2 regions of the Streptomyces sp. NPDC020807 genome follow, and region 1 is predicted to be linked to the other one. Evidence: riboswitches for the same ligand, from Rfam matches in the RefSeq annotation. Region 1 holds a riboswitch; the other holds the start of a gene.
The links. A riboswitch is a leader RNA that binds a small molecule or an ion and turns the genes downstream of it on or off. The one in region 1 is predicted to bind ZMP and ZTP.
Positions count from the first base shown of each region.

Region 1 (7,819 bases):
CCTGCGGTGGGCTGGATTCCGGAGAGCACGCGGGGATTCTCAGAGGCCATGCACATCATTGTCTCAGGTGCGACGGACGGGAAAGCCCCGGGCGGCGCGGACCCGGGGCTTCCGTATCGCTGGTGCGCGCTCCGTGAGGGTCAGAGCGGCAGGCCCGGCGCCGGGTACGCGGCCATCAGCTCCGCGACCTCCGCGCGGACCGTGTCGAGCGCGGCCTCGTCGCCGGTGCCGGCCGCCGCGACACCGCGGTCGATCCACTCCGCGACCAGGGCCATGTGCTCCGTGCCGAGTCCGCGCGAGGTGAGCGACGGCGTGCCGATGCGGATGCCGGAGGGGTCGAAGGGCTTCCGGGGGTCGTAGGGGACGGTGTTGTAGTTGACGACGATCCCGGCCCGGTCGAGGGCCTTCGCGGCGGTCTTGCCCGGGACCTGCTTGGGCGTGAGGTCCATGAGGATCAGGTGGTTGTCGGTGCCGCCGGAGACCAGGTCGAAGCCGCGGGCGAGGAGCGCCTCGGCGAGGGCCTTGGCGTTGGCGACGACGTCGTGCGCGTAGTCGCGGAAGGACGGCTGGGCCGCCTCGCGCAGGGCGACGGCGATGGCGGCGGTGGTCTGGTTGTGCGGGCCGCCCTGGAGGCCGGGGAAGACGGCCTTGTCGAGGGCCTTGGCGTGCTCCTCGGTGGACATGAGCATGGCGCCGCGCGGGCCGCGCAGGGTCTTGTGGGTGGTCGTGGAGATCACGTCCACGTGCCCGGCCGGGGAGGGGTGGGCGCCGCCGGCGATCAGGCCGGCGATGTGGGCGATGTCGGCGACGAGCACGGCGCCGGCCTCGCGGGCGATCTCGCCGAAGGCGGCGAAGTCGATCGTGCGGGGCAGGGCGGTGCCGCCGCAGAAGATCACCTTCGGGCGCTCCTTGAGGGCGAGCTCGCGGACCTCGTCGAAGTCGACGAGCCCGGTGTCGTGGCGCACGCCGTACTGGACGCCGCGGAACCACCTGCCGGTCGCGGAGACGCCCCAGCCGTGGGTGAGGTGGCCGCCCATCGGCAGGGACATGCCCATGACGGTGTCGCCGGGCTCGGCGAAGGCGAGGTAGACGGCGAGGTTGGCCGGGGAGCCGGAGTAGGGCTGGACGTTGGCGTGGTCGACGCCGAAGAGGGCCTTGGCGCGCTCGATCGCGAGGGTCTCGACCTGGTCGATGTTCTGCTGGCCCTCGTAGTAGCGGCGGCCGGGGTAGCCCTCGCTGTACTTGTTCTGGAGGACGGTCCCGGAGGCTTCGAGGACGGCGGCGGAGACGTAGTTCTCGCTGGGGATGAGGCGGAGGGTCTCGCCCTGGAGCCGCTCCTCGGCGCCGACGAGGGCGGCGATCTCGGGGTCGGCGGCGGCGAGCGCGGGGTGCTGCTGCGGGGTGGTCACGGTGTCGTCCTCCGGGCGTTCGGCGGATGCGGTACGGATCCGGTCCCGGAGCTGAGGTGCGCACGGGACCGAAGGTGTCGGGGCCCGTGATGCCCAGGCGGGCGGCACCTCGTGTGGTGGAGCGCGCACGGCTTCCCCGGGGTCGCTTCCCCGTACGCCAGTCGCCGTGCGTGTTTCCACAGTAGCGGGCGCGCCGTCGGGGAGGTTTCCCGGTCCGGCATGCGAGCGACGATAAGAAGGGGGCCACACGCACCCCCCGAGCCGCAGGACGAACGGAGATCCCGTGTCGAGGACTGAAGACGCGATCGCTGCCGCGGACGCGCACAGCGCGCACAACTACCACCCCCTTCCGGTCGTCGTCGCCTCGGCGGACGGCGCCTGGATGACCGACGTCGAGGGGCGCCGCTATCTGGACATGCTCGCCGGGTACTCGGCGCTCAACTTCGGCCACGGCAACCGGCGGCTGATCGAGGCGGCGAAGGCGCAGCTGGAGCGGGTGACGCTGACCTCGCGCGCCTTCCACCACGAGCGCTTCGCCGAGTTCTGCACGCAGCTCGCCGCGTTGTGCGGGAAGGAGGCGGTGCTGCCGATGAACACGGGGGCGGAGGCGGTCGAGACGGCCGTGAAGACCGCCCGCAAGTGGGGGTACGAGGTGAAGGGCGTGCCGGACGGGCACGCGAAGATCGTGGTGGCGGCGAACAACTTCCACGGCCGGACGACGACGATCGTCAGCTTCTCGACGGACCACGAGGCGCGGGACCACTTCGGTCCGTACACGCCGGGGTTCGAGATCGTCCCGTACGGGGACCTCACGGCGCTCGACGCGGCGGTGACCGAGAACACGGTGGCGGTGCTGCTCGAACCGATCCAGGGCGAGGCGGGGGTGCTGGTCCCGCCGCCCGGATACCTGGCCGGGGTCCGGGAGCTGACGCGGCGGCGGAACGTCCTGTTCATGGCGGACGAGATCCAGTCGGGTCTGGGCCGGACGGGGAGGACGTTCGCGTGCGAGCACGAGGGCGTGGTGCCGGACGTGTACATCCTGGGGAAGGCGCTGGGCGGCGGTGTCGTGCCGGTGTCGGCGGTGGTCGCCGACCGTGAGGTGCTCGGGGTGTTCCGGCCGGGCGAGCACGGTTCGACCTTCGGCGGGAACCCGCTGGCCTGCGCGGTCGCCCTGGAGGTCATCGCGATGCTGCGTACCGGCGAGTACCAGGAGCGGGCGGCGGAGCTCGGCGAGCACCTGCACGCGGAGCTGCGGCTGCTCGTCGGCGGCGGGGCGGTGGAGGCGGTGCGCGGGCGCGGCCTGTGGGCGGGGGTGGACATCGCGCCCTCGCGCGGGACGGGCCGGGAGATCTCGGAGCGGCTGATGGAGCGGGGTGTGCTGGTGAAGGACACGCACGGGTCGACGATCCGGATCGCGCCGCCGCTGGTGATCGGCAAGGAGGACCTGGACTGGGGGTTGGAGCAGTTGAGGGGGGTTCTGGCGGAGTAGCGGGTTCCGTCGGGAGGGGGTGGCGAGGGGCCGACCGGCTCCCCGGCGAGGGGCGGCCGGTTCCCCGGCGAGGGGCCGGCCGGCCCCTGGCGGGGAACCAACTGGGTCCATTGACACGGCAGTTGGTCTAGGCCAATGATGCTCGCCATGTCGAGACTCCGTCTGCGGCCCGCCCTGCGCGCCGCGCTCGCCGCCCTCGTCCCGCTCGCGCTGCTCGGCGCGTTCGCGGGGCCCGCCCACTCCGCCCCCGCGGCGGCCTGGCCCGAGCCCGTCCCGGTGGTCTCCCACGTCGAGACCGCCGACCCGGTCGTCTTCATCACCATCGACGACGGCTGGAACCACGACCCGGAGGCGGCGCGGCTGCTGCTCGACCGCCGGGTGCCCGCCTCGCTGTTCCTGCTCCCGGGCGCGTACTCGTACGACTCCGGCTACTTCCACACGCTGCTCGACCAGGGCCGCTCGCGCGTCGAGAACCACACCGTCAGCCACCCGGACCTGACCGCGCTCGACGCGGCCGGGCAGAAGGCGGAGGTGTGCGGGGCGCGCGACCAGCACCTCGCGCGGTTCGGCGACGGGCCCCGGCTGCTCCGGCCGCCGTACGGCACGTACGACGGGACGACCCGGACCACCGCGCGGCAGTGCGGGGCGAAGGCGCTGGTCACGTGGACGTACGACCTGACCACGTGGGGGTCCTGGACCCCGCCGGCGCCCGCCCTGAAGCCCGGCGACATCATCCTGCTGCACTTCAACGAGACGGTGGCGCAGGACCTGGAGCGGGCCCTGGACCTCGCCGAGGCGGCCGGGCTGAAGCCCGCGCCGCTGCGGGAGTACGTCGCCGAGTAGGCGGTCCTCAGAGAATCACGTGCGGGAGGAAGCGGGCGTACTCGTCGGTGACGGGCCCCGCCGACTCCCGGATGCCGAGCCCCGCCGCCTCGTCCTCGACGACCCACGCGCCGAGCACCACCCGGTTGCCGTCGAAGTCGGGCAGCGGGGCCAGCTCCTGGTAGCAGCAGGCCTCCCCGTCGCGGACGAACGGCTCCGTGCCGGCCTCGTGCAGCGTGACGCCCGCGCCCTCGCGGCCGAGCAGCGGCTTGGCGACCCAGCCCGTCGTCGAGGCGAGCTCGCGCGGGCCGTCGAGGTAGGCGGGGAGCAGGTTCGGATGACCCGGGTTGAGCTCCCACAGGATCGCGAGGAGCGCCTTGTTGGAGAGGAGCATCTTCCAGGCGGGCTCGATCCAGCAGGTGGTGCCGGTGCCGCCGCCGTTGTCGAGGGTGTCGAGGACGTGCGGGCCGAAGCGGTCGGTGACCAGCCACTCCCACGGGTAGAGCTTGAAGCAGCTGCGGATGAAGCGGAGCCGGTCGTCGACGAACCGGCCCGAGAGCCGGTCCCAGCCGATGCGCTCGACGGACAGCGCCTCCGTGTCGAGCCCTGCCTGCTGGGCGGTCTCGCGCAGGTACGCGACCGTCATCAGGTCCTCGCCGAGCTCGTCGGCGTCCGAGTGGGCGAAGTGGACCGGGCCGGGCGGCAGCAGGTGCGCCTGGCGCCTCCAGGCGTCGACGAGCCGCTCGTGGAGGGAGTTCCACTGGTCGGCGCCGGGGAACCGTTCCTCCATCCAGAACCACTGCGGGCTCGCGGCCTCCACGAGGGAGGTCGGCGTGTCGGCGTTGTACTCCAGCATCTTGGCCGGGCCCGTGCCGTCGTAGCGCAGGTCGAAGCGGCCGTAGAGGGAGGGGAGTTCGGCGCGGCGGTGCCAGGACTCGGAGACGCGGGAGACGATCCGGGCGTCGGTGATGCCGAGGTCGGCGAACCGGTTCTCCTCGACGATGTGCGCGGCGGCGGCGAGGCACAGCGCGTGCAGCTCCTCGACGACCTCCTCCAGCGCCTCGACCTCGGGGAGCGAGAAGGAGTAGTACGCGGACTCGTCCCAGTAGGGGCGCAGCGAACCGTCCGGGTAGCGGGTCAGGGGGTAGACGAGCCCCTGCTCCTCGACGGTCTCCTGCCAGCCGGGGCGGGGTTCGATCGTGTGGCGTTCCATGGTGCGCTGCCTGTGCCCGTCCGCTCAGCCGCCGCCGGAGCCGGAGCTCGAACAGCCGAAGCCGCCGGTGTCGACGGCCTGCTTGTCGAAGCTGCCGCCGGTGGCCACGTCCGTCACGGCGTTGCGACCGAGCGGCACCTGCTTCTCGACGGAGCCGCCGTAGTAGTACGCCCCCCGGTAGGTGGAGCCGCTGGAGCCGCTGGAGCCGCCGTCGCACTCGTAGCTGGGCAGCAGCTCACGGGTCGTGGTGTCCACGCACCGCCGGTCCGGCTCGGAGCCGCACGACGTGATCGTCGCGGCGAGCACGCCCATGCCGCCGAGCACGACCGTGCTCGACCTCAGTCTGCGCATCTTCGTCCCTCCCCTTCGCGGGCGTGTCCGTCGTGGCCACGACCGTCGCGACCGCACAGTGTAGGCCGGTGGTTTTCGGCCCCACGCCCTAGAGTCGTTTCGTGCTCTTGGGGATGGTTTGCGCTCTCGGTTCGGCCGTCTGCTTCGGCGTGGCCTCGGTTCTCCAGGCGGTGGCCGCGCGTGCGGCCGAGCCCGGGACGGGTGGCGGCGTCGACGTCGCCCTGTTGTGGCGGGCGCTGCGGCAGTGGCGGTATCTCGCCGGTCTCGGCCTGGACGTCCTCGGGTTCGGCCTCCAGGTCGTGGCATTGCGGACGCTGCCCATCTACGTGGTGGGCGCGGCGCTCGCCGCGAGCCTGGCCGTGACGGCGGTCGTCGCCTCCCGGCTGCTGCGGGTGCGGCTGAGCCGGGTGGAGTGGTGGGCGGTGGCGGTGGTCTGCGCGGGGCTGGCGATGCTGGCGCTCGCCTCGGGCGAGGAGGGGACGGATCCGGGCCCCGAGTGGCTGCGGTGGGCGCTGCTCGGGGCCGCCGGCGGGGTGCTGCTGGTCGGCGTGGCCGCGGGCCGCCTGCCGGAGAAGCCGCGCGCGCTGGTCCTGGGCCTCGGGGCGGGCTTCGGCTTCGGGGTGGTGGAGGTGGCGGTCCGGCTGATCGACGGCTTCGACCCGGCCGACCCGGTCTGGTACGCGCTCGCGCTCGGTGGCGGCGCGGCCTTCGCCCTGCTGACCTCCGCGCTCCAGCGCGGCTCGGTGACGACGGCCACGGCGGGCATGGTGCTCGGCGAGACGATCGGCCCCGCGCTGATCGGCGTGGTGTGGCTCGGCGACCGCACCCGCGAGGGCCTCGGCTGGCTCGCCGTCACCGGGTTCGCGGTGGCGGTGGCGGGCTCCCTGACCCTGGCCCGCTTCGGAGAGCCCCCGGAGACCCGGCCGGAGGACGAGACCCCGCGAGTGACGGGCGCGGGCCCGAGGCCGCAGTCGGGATAGCGGTCACGGCAGCACCCGGCACAAGGTCGTCAGCGCGCTCTGCCAGGCGCTGTCCGGCGGGGTGCCGTAGCCGACGACCAGGCCGTCCAGGGTCGACGGGGTCGTGGGGCGGCGGAAGCGGTCGAGGCCCTGGACGGCGAGGCCGTGCCAGGCCGCCGCGCGCAGGACGTCCTGTTCGGTGCCGGGCGGGAGGGTGAGGACGGCGTGGAGGCCGGCCGCGATGCCGCTGACCCGGGTGCGGGGCGAGTGCGCGGCCACCGCCGCCACCAGCTGGTCGCGGCGCCGCCGGTAGCGCAGCCGCATGGCCCGTACGTGCCGGTCGTACGCCCCCGATTCCAGGAACCGCGCGAACGCCAGCTGGTCCAGGGCGCTCGGCGCCTCCTTCGCCGCCACCACCTCGCCCACGAGCTCCTCCGGCACCACCGCCCATCCGAGGCGCAGCGCGGGTGCCAGGGACTTGCTGGCGGTGCCGAGGTAGACGACCCGGTCGGGGTCGAGGCCCTGGAGCGCGCCCACCCGCTGCCGGTCGTAGCGGAACTCGCCGTCGTAGTCGTCCTCCAGGACGAACCCGCCCGCCCCGCGCGCCCAGTCGACGACGGCGGCCCGCCGGTCCGGGGGCAGCGCGCCGCCCAGCGGGAACTGGTGCGCCGCCGTCATCAGGACGGCGCCGACCTTCCCGTACGCGCCGGGCTCCGTGGTCAGTTCCTCGACGCGCGTGCCGCGTGCGTCGAAGGGCAGGGCGGGGATGCCGAGCCCGGCGCGGGCCAGGAGGTCCGCGTGGACGTCGAGGCCGTACGACTCGACCGCCACGTCCCGGACGCCCCGGCTCCGCAGCACCTCCCCCATCAGCCGCAGGCCGTGGACGAAGCCCGAGCAGACCACGATGCGTTCGGGCCGGGCGTGCACGCCCCGCGCGCGGGCGAGGTACTCGGCGAGGGCGGTGCGCAGTTCGGGTCGGCCGCGCGGGTCGCCGTACCCGAAGGACTCGTTCGGGGCGGCGGCGAGCGCCTTGCGGTACGCCTTGAGCCACTCGGCGCGCGGGAAGGAGGCGAGGTCGGGGGTGCCCGGCGTGAGGTCGTGTGCGGGGCGGGGGCCCGGCGGCCGGGGCGGCCGGGCCGGGCGGGCGGCCGGCGGCGCGGGGCGGCGCTCGGCGACCCGCGTGCCCGAGCCCTGCCGGGCGGTCAGCCAGCCCTCGGCGACCAGCTCGGCGTAGGCGTCGGCGACGGTGTTGCGGGCCATGCCGAGGTCGGCGGCGAGCGACCGGGAGGACGGCAGCCGGCTGCCGGGCCCGAGCCGCCCGCCGCGCACGGCCTCCCGCAGGGCGTCCACGAGGCCCGCGCGCAGTCGCGTCCCGCGCAGCTCCAGGTGCAGGTCGGAACCGAAAGTGGCCCAGTCGTTCGCCATGAAAATGGACCATACCCCTGCGCCATCGCGCTCGTACGGTAGGGACATGACGATCACGGAGAAGACCGCCGCACCCACCGCGTACGCCCACGAGCACAGCCCCCGCCTCCCCATGGCCGAGCGCGTCCCCGACTTCTACCGCGCCATGCTC
Region 1 is NZ_JBFADU010000002.1:522,962-530,780, reverse strand. Features, by position in the region: gene trpS (tryptophan--tRNA ligase) at 1-50, opposite strand, end outside; gene glyA (serine hydroxymethyltransferase) at 141-1,409, opposite strand; ZMP/ZTP riboswitch at 1,494-1,584, opposite strand; gene rocD (ornithine--oxo-acid transaminase) at 1,693-2,898, shown strand; gene AB0G79_RS05560 (polysaccharide deacetylase family protein) at 3,046-3,741, shown strand; gene AB0G79_RS05555 (glutathionylspermidine synthase family protein) at 3,749-4,933, opposite strand; gene AB0G79_RS05550 (hypothetical protein) at 4,958-5,284, opposite strand; gene AB0G79_RS05545 (hypothetical protein) at 5,398-6,264, shown strand; gene AB0G79_RS05540 (PLP-dependent aminotransferase family protein) at 6,268-7,668, opposite strand; gene AB0G79_RS05535 (carboxymuconolactone decarboxylase family protein) at 7,715-7,819, shown strand, end outside.

Region 2 (7,819 bases), on a different contig from region 1:
GAACGGGCCGCCTCACGGTCGGCGGAGTCGGCGGTGGGGCAGACGGGCTGGTGCTGGCACATGTGAAGTCCTGGTTCGACAGGAGGGACAGAAAGGGTGAGAGAGCCGGGCTCGCAGGCGGGCCGACGGCGGAAAGGGGCGGTTGTCTCGTCCGGGCGGGAACGCGCTGTCTCCGGTCCGGCGGGAGCGCCGTGGGCGGCGAGGCACGTAGCGCGTTCACGCGGCACCCGCCCCGGCCCCGCCCGCGGTGACGGACTGCCGGCCGTACGCGCCCGTGCGGTGCTCGGAGTCCGGGGCCGTGCTGGTGACGACCGCCCAGCCGGCGGCGGTGACTTCCACCAGGCCGCGCGCCGCCAGGTCCGCGAGCGCCAGGTCGACGTGCTCATTTGGAACCCGAAGCCGCGTCGCCATGGAGAGCCGGCCGACCCGGACGCTCTGAGGCAGGTCGCCGCTGCGGATCCGTCGCTCGATCTCGGCGGCCACCGACCCGACCGAGGGACACTGCGGCAAGGTCTGCCGGAGTGCCAGCAGCATGTCCCGGGCGTTGCCGACCAGGACGCACAGGTCCGTGTAGTTCTTGGTGCCGGACCGCTCGGGCGGCGTCAGCACAGAGATCCAGGCGTCCCAGCGCGCTCGGTCCGCGGGGGAGTCGGTGCGGTCGCGCCGGGACCGCGCCAGTCCCAGCCACGGCCCGGTCGCCGCCCAGACGCGATGGTGCGCCCCCGCGATGGCCTCCGCGGTCCAGACGCGGCGGGCGGTCACCCGACGCAGGGAGGAGAGGTCTTTCTTCAGAATGGTCGCCGTCTGTACGACGCCGGGGTCCGCCGGCCGGCGGAGCGGGAGAAGGGACACGGTTGCCGATGAGAATGTGCAGCGCGCGCTCGACGGCGTCGGGGTATTCCGCCCACGTCCACCCGCCCCGGCGCCTCGCCAACGGGGGCGGCGAGCTCGGGGGAGGTGTTGGTCACGGCTCTGCCCGCGCTCGTCCGGCGGTACGCCCAGTCCGCGAGCAGCCCCGGGTCCCGCCGCTCCACCAGCGCCGCCCGCAGCCGGTCCGCCAGCCGGTCCCGCAACCGTACGACCCCGGGGGCGAGCGACCCCGGAAGCAGCGGACCGGTGTACTCCCGTGCCGCGGCCGACACCGCACCCGACGCCAACCGCCGGTCCACCACGGCGAAGTCCGCCTCCACCGCTCCCGCGAGCCGGTACGGACGCGAGCGCAGCACATCCGGCCCGAGCAGCGACCGCAGCCGGGACAGCTCGGCCCGCAACGTCACCGGCGCCGCCGCCTCGTCCTCGTATAGCAACGTCAGGAGCTCGTCGCCGCCCACCCCCTCCGGGCGGTGCGCCAGAACCACCAGGACCTCGCTGTGCCGACGGCTCAGCCGCGTCCGCCGCCCGTCCACGGACAGCACCGCCTCGTCCCGGCCGAGCGCCGCGAGCCGCAGCCCGGACGGGCGCGGCGCGGGTCCGAGCAGCGCGAGCTGCGACTCCGCCGCCCGCGCCACCGCCTGCACGAAACCCAGGCTGTGCGGATGCGCCAGCGGCTCACCGCCCGTGATGTCGACCGCCCCGAGCACCCGCCCGCTGTGCGGGTCGTGCACCGGCGCCGCCGCGCACGTCCACGCCCGCACCGGCCGCCGGAAGTGCTCGGCCGCCACCACCTGCACCGGCCGGTCCACGGCGAGCGCCGTCCCCGGCGCGTTCGTCCCCGCCGCCGACTCCGACCAGCGGGCCCCGGCCACGAAGTTCACCCGGCTCGCCTTCCGCAGCGTCCCCGCGTGCCCCTCCACCCACAGCATCCGCCCGGCGGCGTCGCACACCGCGAGGAGGTGCTCCCCGTCCGTCGCGTACGCCCCCATCAGCTCGCGGATCACCGGCATCGCCGCCGCCAGCGGATGACCGTCCCGGTGCCGCGCGAGCTCCTCGTCGTCCAGCTCGACCGGCGGAGCGCCCTCCCGGCTCACCCTCGCCCGTACGGAACGCCGCCACGAGGCCGCGACGAGCGGCCGCAGCGGAGGCGGGTCGTTCCTGGTGTCCGCCGTCGTCCCGCCCCGCGCGCCCGCCACCCACGCCTCGCTCAACCCGGCCTCCCCATCGAGGTGCGCCCGCACCGCGGGCCCGTCGTCCGGCACATCGTCGTGCGTGGGCCGACCCCCGACAAGCGCCCGGTCGACCCGGCATATGCGCCGTGTCCGGGACCGGCCCCCTCCGCCCTCCGGCCGCTCACGTAGAGTGGAGCCCGGGCCGTGACTGGCGCTTGAGGTGGATCACCACCGGGGAGCGGCCCGGACGGACCGCACCCGACCGGCGCGGCCGTGCCGCTGCCGTGCGCCTGGGCGAACCACCTGTCACCGACGACGCCCAGGAGACGCCATGTCCACCAGCACCGCCACCCTCATGGACGGCACCGCCCTCGCCCGCCGCACGGGCGAGGAGACCGCCGAGCGCGCCGCCGAGATCACCCGCCGCACCGGCGTCACCCCCTGTCTCGCGACCGTCCTGGTCGGCGAGGACCCGGCCTCCGTGACGTACGTGAAGATGAAGCAGAATCGCTGCGCGAAGGCCGGAATCCGCTCCAAGCACGTCGAGCTCCCCGCCTCCACCACGACCGAGGAGCTCGTCGCCGCGATCTCCGCGCTCTCCGAGGACCCCGAGGTCCACGGCATCCTGCTCCAGCACCCCGTCGGCCCCCACATCGACGAGCGCGCCGCCTTCGAGGCCATCGCGCCGGAGAAGGACGTCGACGGCGTCACCATGGCCTCCTTCGCCGCCATGGGCTTCGGCCTCCCCGGCTTCGTCTCCTGCACGCCCGGCGGCATCATGCGCCTCCTCGACGCGTACGACGTCGAGCTCAGCGGCAAGCGGGCCGTCGTCGTCGGCCGCAGCGCGATCCTCGGCAAGCCGGCCGGCCTGCTCCTCCTCGGCCGCGACGCCACCGTCACCTACTGCCACTCGCGCACCAAGGACCTCTCCTCCGTCGTCCGCGAGGCCGACATCCTCGTGGCGGCCGTCGGCAAGCCCGAGTTCATCAAGGGCGAGGACATCAAGCCCGGCGCCGTCGTCATCGACGCCGGCTACAACCCGGGCAACGTCGGCGACGTCGACTTCGCCTCCGCCGCCGAGCGCGCCTCCCTCATCACCCCCGTCCCCGGCGGCGTCGGCCCGATGACGATCGCCGTCCTCCTCGCCCAGACCGTCGAGGCCGCCGAGCGCCAGCTCGGCCTGTAGGACGCGTCGCCCCGCAGGGCCCGGCCGGGCTCGTCCCGGCCGGCCCCGCGTGCGAGCACCACGGGGAGGGGCTTCGACGCGGAGGGATCTTTTCCGGCCATGACGGACATCACCGACGCTTCATGGTCACGATTCCGTACAGGCCGCGCCCACAGCCCCCTGATCGCTCGCCTCACGGCCTCGGACAAGCAACCCTGGTGATCGTGCCGTATCAGCCGTCCGACTTTCCGCAGCAGGACCGCCGGTCGGGCGCGCCCTCTGCCGGAGGTTTTGCGCCAAAACCGACCGCGCCACAACCGGCCGAGCAGCCCGCCGCGACGGCCTGGTCACGTGTCGTACGGGTCGGGGCGCCGCGCCCGGGACCCGCGGCGCTGCGCGCGCGATGGCTCGGCGTCCCGCTCGTCCCCCTGCTCGTCGCCGCCCTCGTCGTGGGCGGTGTCACGGCCATCGGCGGAGGCGAGAACTCCGACGCGCTCGCCACCGGGCGGCCGGGAGACGAGTCGCTGACGGGACCGTCGCCGGTCGTCACGGACCACCAGCACCTCCCGGTACCGCGCGAACCGGGGGCCGCCGCGCCCGCGGAGTCCGCCGCGCCCACGGGCTCCGCCACGATCCCGACGGCCGACACGCCCACGGAGCCCGCCGCGCCGACGGACGCCCCCGAGACCGACACGCCGACGGACGCCCGTACCGCGCCGTCCAGGCCCCCCGCCCCGCCCGCCACGGCGACGACCCGAACGCCCCGTCCCACCCGAACCCCCGCTCCGGGCCTCGCCGGAGAGCGGCCCGTCTCCTTCGAGGCGCTGAGGGTCGGCCAGTGCTTCGACATCGACCGCGCCGCGCCGGGTACGGCACTCCGGCGCGCCTGCGACACGCCGCACCAGGCCGAGATGGTCGCCCGGCCGCGCCTGACGGGCGAGTACCCCGACGACCGGACGATCCAGGCGGCGGCCACGGCGCTCTGCCGCGTGCCGCTCCGGGAGAAGGCCGCCCAGCAGCCCGCCGGCACCCACTGGACGACCTTCGTGCAGTTCCCCTACCGCACCAGCTATCTCCTCGGAGCGGACACCGTGGCCTGCAGCCTGGTCGCCCCCGCCGCCGAAGGCGGCACACTCACCGGCCGCCTCCGCTAGGGACGTCGGCACTCGCCGTACGGTCCGCGTCTGCCGTACGGTCCGCGTCTGCCGTACGGGTCGCGCCCGCCGTACCGTAGGCACGTGCCCCGCTACCCGCCTCCGCCGGCCCGGCCGCCGGCGCCAGGGCCACAGCCAGGGCCGCCGCCGGATCGCGGTCCGCCGGACCCGCGGGCGACCAGCGGGCACCCGCCTTGCGGTACGGCCACCAGCGGCCGTCCGCGCCGAGCCGCAGCTGCGCCTCCGCGCCCACCACCGTCCACCGGGCCCCGGCGCCGCGCCGCAGCACCGGCCGTTCGCCGTCCTCCCAGGCCTCCGCGAGCCGCGCCGCCGCACGGGCGAGCGCCTCGGCGTCCGGCGTCCACTCCTCCTCCAGTACGGCGAGGGCCTCGGCGCCACCCACGCGCCACGCGCGCGTGGCGAGGTCCAGCTCCGCCCGAGACCTGCCCGACCCGGTCGCGAGCCGCGTCGCGATCCAGGACTCGGGGAAGCCCGCCGCGAGCCGCACCGCGTCCTGAGCGCGCGTCAGCGGGCCCACCCCCAGGACGGCACGCGCGTCTCCGCCCGCCGCCGCGCCGCCCGCCGCCGCGCCGAGCATCCGCCGCGCCCGTACCGCCGCGTCCCGCGCCAGGAACTCCAGCGCCGTCGGATCGACCCCCGGTTCCGGATCCGTCTCCGTGTCCAGGGACGGCGGCTCGCCCGGCACGGCCGGAGCCACCGGGGGAGCGGGCAGCGGCGGCAGGATGTCCCGCGCCGCGTACGCCTCCGCCGCCGACACGCCCGGGAACCCGTCGGCGCCCACCGCGTCGGCCGCCTCCGGCACGCCGCCCTGCGACGGCGCGGACGCCCGGCGCGCGCTGCGCGCCTGGAGCTCGTCGAGCACGGCCCGCTCGCCCCGCCCCCGCATCAGGAGCAGCACGAACGGGTCCTCGTCGAGGAGCCGCGCCACCTGGTAGCAGAGCGCCGAGGTGTGCGGGCAGTGGTCCCACGCCTCGCACGTGCACTCCGGCTCCAGGTCGCCGATCCCCGGCAGCAGGTCGAGCCCCGCCTCCGCCGCGTCCTCCACCAGGTGCGGCGGCATCTCCCGGTCCAGGAGCGCCGCGATGTGCCCCGCGCTGTCGACGGCCAGGTCGAGCAGCCGCTCCCACTCCTCCTCCGCGAACTCCCGCACCAGCACGTCCGCGCGGTACGCCGTCCCGTCCCGGTCCTTGACGAGCGCCGTGATCCGGCCCGGGCGCACCGACACGGCTCCCACGGCCCCCGCGCGCGCGTGCCGCCGACCGGCCTTCAGCTGCTGGCCGTCGAGCGCCGAGTCCTCGAGGGCCTTGAGCCAGGCCCGGCCCCACCAGGTCCTGGCGAAGGCCGAGCCCTGCGTCGGCGGCAGCGCCGCGAACGTCCGCTCCTCGCTCCCGTACGCGCCCGCCTCAGCGCCTCCGTACCCGTCCACGGCCTCGCCCCCGCCCTCGTATGCCTCGTCGTCGCCGCTCATCGTCCGTCCCCTCGCAGCCGTACGAGCTCCGCCAGCTCGGCGTCCGTCAGTTCGGTCAGCTCCGGCGGGGTGTCCCCGCCCGTCCCGAGCACCGCGTCGGCCAGCTCCCGCTTGCGGTCGAGCATGGCCGCGATCCGGTCCTCGATCGTGCCCTCCGCGATCAGCCGGTGCACCTGGACCGGCCGGTCCTGCCCGATCCGGTACGCCCGGTCGGTGGCCTGTGCCTCCACGGCCGGGTTCCACCACCGGTCGTAGTGCACGACGTGCTCGGCGCGGGTGAGGTTGAGCCCCGTCCCCGCCGCCTTCAGCGACAGCAGGAAGACGGGCACCTCGCCGTCCTGGAAACGCGCCACCATCGCCTCGCGTTCGGCGACGGGCGTGCCGCCGTGCAGGAACTGCGCCCGGATGCCGCGCGCCGCGAGATGCGTCTCCAGGAGCCGCGCCATGCCCACGTACTGGGTGAAGACCAGGGTGCTCGCGCCCTCGGCGAGGATCGTGTCGAGGAGCTCGTCGAGCAGCTCCAGCTTGCCCGAGCGACCCTCGATCCTCGGACGGTCCTCCTTGAGGTACTGGGCGGGATGGTTGCAGATCTGCTTGAGCGCGGTGAGGAGCTTGACGACGAGCCCGCGCCGCTCCATGCCGTCGGCGTCGGCGATCGCCTCCATGATCTCTCGCACCACGGCCTCGTAGAGCCCGGCCTGTTCCGGCGTCAGCGAGACCGTCCGGTCGGTCTCGGTCTTGGGCGGCAGCTCGGGCGCGATGCCCGGGTCCGACTTGCGCCGCCGCAGCAGGAACGGGCGGACCAGCGCCCCGAGCCGCTCGGCCGCGGCCGGGTCCGTCCGGCCCTCGGCGGCGGAGGCGTACCGCCTGCGGAAGGCGCCGAGGGTGCCGAGCAGACCCGGCGTCGTCCAGTCCAGGATCGCCCACAGCTCGGACAGGTTGTTCTCCACCGGCGTGCCGGACAGCGCCACGCGCGCGCGTGCCCCGATCGTCCGCAGCGCACGCGCCGTCGCCGAGTACGGGTTCTTCACGTGCTGCGCCTCGTCGGCGACGAGCAGGCCCCAGTCCCGGGCGGCGAGCCGCTCGGCGTCGAGGCGCATGGTGCCGTACGTGGTGAGGACGACGCCGCCGTCGACGAGGTCGTCGAGTTCGCGCGTGGCGCCGTGGAAGCGGCGCACCGGGGTGCCGGGCGCGAACTTCTCGATCTCCCGCTGCCAGTTGCCCATGAGCGAGGTCGGGCAGACGACGAGCGTCGGCCCGGCCGTCGCCGGCTCGGTCTGCCGGTGCAGGTGCAGGGCGATGACGGTGATCGTCTTGCCGAGGCCCATGTCGTCGGCGAGGCAGCCGCCGAGACCGAGCGAGGTCATCCGGTGCAGCCAGTCGAGCCCGCGCAGCTGGTAGTCGCGCAGGGTCGCGGCGAGCGCGGCGGGCTGCGCGATCTCGGGGCGGCCGCCCTCGGGGTCGGCGATCCGCTCCCGGATCCGCTCCAGGGGACCGGCCGCCGTCACCTCGACCGCGGCCCCGTCGGCCTCCACCGTGCCGGTGAGGACGGCGGACAGCGCGTCGACGGGGGTGACCTTGGTGTCCTGCCGGGCACGCGCCCTCATCACCTCGGCCGGATCGACGAGCACCCAGCGGTCGCGCAGCCGGACGAGCGGCCGCCCGGCCTCCGCGAGCCGGTCGAGCTCGGCCCGCGTCAGCTCGTGGTCGCCCACCGCGAAACGCCAGTTGAACGCCAGGAGGGAGTCGGCGGAGAGGAAGGAAGGACCGGAGGAACGCCCGTCTCCGGCGGACTCCTCCCCCTCTCGCTCGTCCGCCGCGGAGAGGACGCGACCCTCCGCAGGTACGGGACCCTCCGTCGGTACGGGACCGATCACCGCGCGCGTGGTCAGCCGGTCGGCGAGCTCGCGGGGCCAGTGGACCTGCACGCCGGTCGCCGCGAGCGCGCGGGTCGCGGACCCCAGGA
Region 2 is NZ_JBFADU010000005.1:253,739-261,557, reverse strand. Features, by position in the region: partial or broken gene AB0G79_RS11350 (DUF5999 family protein) at 1-62, opposite strand, end outside; gene AB0G79_RS11345 (hypothetical protein) at 217-762, opposite strand; gene AB0G79_RS11340 (GAF domain-containing protein) at 789-2,069, opposite strand; ZMP/ZTP riboswitch at 2,240-2,348, shown strand; gene AB0G79_RS11335 (bifunctional 5,10-methylenetetrahydrofolate dehydrogenase/5,10-methenyltetrahydrofolate cyclohydrolase) at 2,377-3,231, shown strand; gene AB0G79_RS11330 (hypothetical protein) at 3,435-4,364, shown strand; gene AB0G79_RS11325 (SWF or SNF family helicase) at 4,345-5,853, opposite strand; gene AB0G79_RS11320 (DEAD/DEAH box helicase) at 5,850-7,819, opposite strand, start outside.
Region 2: it holds a riboswitch for ZMP and ZTP, as region 1 does, so the genes downstream of both, AB0G79_RS11335 (bifunctional 5,10-methylenetetrahydrofolate dehydrogenase/5,10-methenyltetrahydrofolate cyclohydrolase) here and glyA (serine hydroxymethyltransferase) in region 1, are expected to answer to the same signal.